Regions from separate parts of the Streptomyces sp. P17 genome, predicted to be linked through region 1. Evidence: riboswitches for the same ligand, from Rfam matches in the RefSeq annotation. Region 1 holds a riboswitch; the other holds the start of a gene.
What was found. Region 1 has a riboswitch for cyclic di-AMP ahead of RMT89_RS16615 (M23 family metallopeptidase). Riboswitches for the same ligand answer to the same signal wherever they lie in the genome.
Positions count from the first base shown of each region.

Region 2: linked by a shared signal. The riboswitch ahead of RMT89_RS02730 (LysM peptidoglycan-binding domain-containing M23 family metallopeptidase) and the one ahead of RMT89_RS16615 (M23 family metallopeptidase) in region 1 are both predicted to bind cyclic di-AMP.

Region 1 covers NZ_JAVRBF010000022.1:95,422-97,617, forward strand. The annotation lists gene RMT89_RS16610 (PP2C family protein-serine/threonine phosphatase) at 1-706, shown strand, start outside; cyclic di-AMP (ydaO/yuaA leader) riboswitch at 953-1,109, shown strand; gene RMT89_RS16615 (M23 family metallopeptidase) at 1,121-2,149, shown strand.
Region 2 covers NZ_JAVRBF010000003.1:117,366-119,561, forward strand. The annotation lists gene RMT89_RS02725 (tyrosine-protein phosphatase) at 1-539, opposite strand, end outside; cyclic di-AMP (ydaO/yuaA leader) riboswitch at 1,032-1,191, shown strand; gene RMT89_RS02730 (LysM peptidoglycan-binding domain-containing M23 family metallopeptidase) at 1,196-2,167, shown strand.

The sequences.
Region 1 (2,196 bases):
CCTGCCCGACCCCCTGGAGCGGATCGGCGGCTACGCCATCGCCGCCCGCTACGAGGCGGCGCAGGCCGACGCCTTCATCGGCGGCGATCTGTACGCGGTGCAGGACAGCGCGTACGGCGTTGGGCTCGTCGTCGGCGATGTGCGCGGCAAGGGGACGGGAGCCGTCGCGGCCGTGGCCGTCGTCATCGGGGCCTTCCGGGAGGCCGCCGAGCAGGAGGCGAGCCTGGAGGCGGTCGCGCAGCGGCTGGAGCGGGCGCTGGCCCGGGAGGGCTCGCGGCGCGACGGGATCGAGGCCGTCGAGGGGGTCACGACCGCCGTGCTCGCCGAACTCCCGCACGGCGACGGGGTGGTTCGCGTCGTCAACCGCGGCCATCCGCCGCCGCTGCTGCTGTACCCCGACGGCACCGTGCGCCCGCTGCCTGCCCGGGAGCCCGCCCTCCCGCTCGGCATGAGCGGCCTCGGCAACTGGCCCGACCGCGCCGACGACGCCCCCTTCCCGCCCGGCACCACCCTGCTCCTGTACACCGACGGCCTCTCCGAGGCCCGCGACCCGCACGGCGTCTTCTACGACCCGCAAGCGCGGCTGGCGGGCCGCGGCTTCCGCGATCCCGGCACCCTGATCCGGACCCTCGCCGAGGAGGTGCGCCGGCACTGCGGGGGCGGGATGGCGGACGACATGGCCCTGCTCGCCGTGCGCAGACCCTGACCGCCGACCACGCTGATCGTCACCAGGGGTGATCGGATGGAAGCCCTCCGCATAACAACTGACGTACCGTCAATACCTGTGTGACACCTGGGGCTTGGTCAACTCGCCCGATTTAGCGCCCTAGTGACCTGAAAGTCCGGTCCAAAAACGTTAATGATCAAGTCGAACAGCTTGGAATCCGCGCCCCGAGTCTATTAACGTTCGATAACGCAGCGCGGTCGTCCCAGCCGTCACAAGAGTCGGCTCCGTGCGCACGCGCCGAATCCCGTAAGGGAACCGGGGAACCACCACTTGGGGTGAATCGGGCGTAATCCGCCGTGCGGAAACGGCAGATATACGCGCGTAGGAGACCTTCCTGCTCCGAACCCGTCAGCTAACCCGGTAGGCGAGAAGGAAGGAAAGGAGCACGCCCACGTGGCGTCAAACCGGCCTGCCCCCGAGGCCCCGTTCGTGCCGAGCCAGCGCAGTGAAGAGGCCTACGGCTACGGCAGTCACCGCACCGACGAGGGCCCCTGGGAGGAGTGGAACCCCACCGCGGAGTCCATTCGCCCGGTACGCGGCCGGCACCGCGTCGCCAAGCAGCGTGGCGGCGGACTCGCCCGCAGCTCCACCGTTCTCGGCGTCGGTGTCATAGCCGCCGTCGGCGCGGGCGGCATGGCCAGCGCACAGTCCGGCAAGCCGCCGGTCGCGATCACCATGCCCGACCTGCCGCTGATCTCCGACGACACCGCGGACGAGGCGCCCGAGACCTCGTCCACCCCGCTCAGCAGCGTCGGTGTGACCACCGCCGACGCCGGGCAGGGCACCTCGGACGCCGGTGAGGTGCTGCGCGCCAGGATCATGGCCCAGGCCGAGCAGCAGCAGGACCAGGTCGACACCAAGGCCGCCGAGGCCGCCGCCGCTGCCGCCGAGAAGGCCGCCGCGGAAGCCGCCGCCAAGGCCGAGAAGGAGGCCAAGGCCAAGGCCGCCGCCGCCAAGGAGAAGGCGGAGCGGGAGGCCCGCGCCAAGGCCGAGGCCGAGCGCCTGGCCGCGCTGGCCAAGCAGTTCGCGCTGCCGACCTCCTCGTACACCATCACCTCGACCTTCGGTGAGTCCGGCTCGATGTGGTCCTCCGGCTACCACACCGGCCTGGACTTCGCCGCTCCCACGGGCACGCTGATCAAGGCGGTTCACTCCGGCACGATCACCTCCGCCGGCTGGGACGGCTCCTACGGCTACAAGACCGTGCTCACCCTGGAGGACGGCACCGAGATCTGGTACGCCCACCAGTCCTCGATCAGCGTCAGCGTCGGGCAGAAGGTCACCACCGGGGACGTCATCGGCCGCGTGGGCGCGACCGGCAATGTCACCGGCGCCCATCTGCACATGGAGGTCCACCCCGGCGGCTCCTCCTCCGGCATCGACCCGCTCGCGTGGCTGCGCGGCAAGGGCCTCACCCCCTGACCTCAGCCCCCGTGTGAACCCCGGCGGTCCTGACGACGACCCCCCGA
Region 2 (2,196 bases), on a different contig from region 1:
TCGCGCTCCACCCCCAGGGCGAGCAGCGTCACCGCGATCGACAGGCCGGCCCGGTCCTTGCCGGCCGCGCAGTGCATCAGGGCCGGGACGCTGTCCTCGGCGAGGGCGTGCAGCACCTGGGAGTGCTCGGCGGTGCGCTCCTTGACGATCGTGCGGTACGACTCGATCATGCGGTTCGCGGCCTTGCCGTCGGCCAGGATCTCCCGCAGCTGCTCGATCTCGCCGTCGCGGACCATCTTCCAGAACTCGGCGCCGTCCGCGGGATCGGTCAGTGGAAGGTTCACATTCCGGACACCCGGCAGGTCGACGTCGGGGCCCTCCAGCTTCTGGTCCGCCGCGTTGCGGAAGTCGAAGACCGTGTGCAGGCCGAGGGAGCCGAGGAACGCCGCGTCCTGTTCGGTCGCGTGCGCGAGGTGGCCGCTGCGGTACAGCACTCCGTGCCGTATCCGCCGTCCGTCCGTGGTGGGCAGCCCGCCCACATCCCGGAAGTTGCGCACCGCGGCCAGCTCGGGCTCGGTCGACGGGACCTGCTGCGTCACTTGGGCTCCTCCCACCGGATCCCGCCGACTCGGCTCGCCGACGGGCACGCCTCGACGATACGACATGAATACCGACCCGCCATTGAATACGGCAAAACGGGCGAACAACGTTGAAACCCTGCTGATTCATCGCGGGTTTACGCGCCGACCTTGATGTGACGGTTATCCGACTGCGTCACATCTGGGCGTTCTGTCCGAATTGCAAGCTTCATTCCAACTCGCTCTGGAATAAAGGGGTGTGGAGCATCGTCACGTGAGCAGCGTCATATCCGTGACCGAGCGTCGCCCGTCATGTTCACGTAATTCAGGCGGTTTTCAAGGGCATTTGCCGGAACGGGGCATGTCCTAATGCACGGAAAGTGACGGGGAATTCTCACAAGGGATCAAGAGGTATGCCTTCGGGCGGAACCTTCTGCTTGTCCCTTTGCGTCTTGGTCGCTTACGTTCGCCACCAATCCGAGCGGACGCCTAATCCTGCCGCTGCTCGGAATCCGCACACACTCACCCGTACCTGGCAGGAGCGGGGGACCCACAGGCACCACCGCCTGGTCCGGTCTCCGGAACAGGCTTGGGGTCAAGTCGCGCCCAGCGCGCGGCCGGACATCTCCAGTCCGCACCCGACAGCTCACCTCGTAGGCGCCGGAGAGGAATTCGCCATGCCCGCGAAGGGTAAGCACCGCCGTCCCAAGACCCTGAGTTTCACCCGTTCGATCGCCGTCGCCGGAACCGGTGGCGCCGCGCTCGCCCTCCCGCTCCTGGGGGCCACCGGCGCTCATGCGGCACCGTCGCAGTCCGTTTCGGAAAAGGCCGTCCAGTCGGTCCAGTCGGTCCAGTCGGTCCAGTCGGCTCAGACCGCGGACAAGAAGGCGGCCGAGAAGAAGGCCACCAAGAAGAAGGCCACCGCGAAGACGTACACGGTGCGGTCGGGGGACTACCTTTCGAAGATCGCGAACGAGCAGAACGTCAGCGGTGGCTGGGAGAAGCTCTACCAGGACAACCGTGAGGCCGTCGGCAGCGACCCGTCGCTGATCCACCCCGGCCTGAAGCTGTCGATCGGCAAGAAGGCCGCGACGACGGACACCGCCGAGAAGCCGGCCGCCAAGTCCTCGTCGGACTCCGCGAACTCCTCGTCGGACTCCGCCAAGTCCTCGGAGGCTTCGCAGTCGACCGAGTCCAAGGCGACCACCACCACCACGCAGGCCGCCCAGTCCTCGGCCAGCGGCTTCAGCGCTCCTGCCCCCGGCGTCGGCGTCGGCACCGCCTACAAGGTCGCGGGCAGCATGTGGTCCAGCGGGTACCACACCGGCGTCGACTTCGTCGCCCCGGCCGGTGCCTCCCTCAAGGCCGTGGGTGCGGGCACCGTCGTCTCGGCCGGCTGGGCGGGCGCGTACGGCAACCAGGTCGTCATCCAACTCGCCGACGGCCGGTACGCGCAGTACGCCCACATGTCCTCGCTGTCCGTCTCCAGCGGTCAGGCGGTGACGGCGGGCCAGCAGGTCGGTCTCGTCGGCGCGACCGGCAACGTGACCGGCCCGCACCTGCACTTCGAGATCCGCACCACGCCGGACTACGGCTCGGACCTCGACCCGGTCGCCTACCTCAACTCCAAGGGCGTCTCCGTCGGCTGACGGACGTATCGCTGAAGAACCACCTGCCT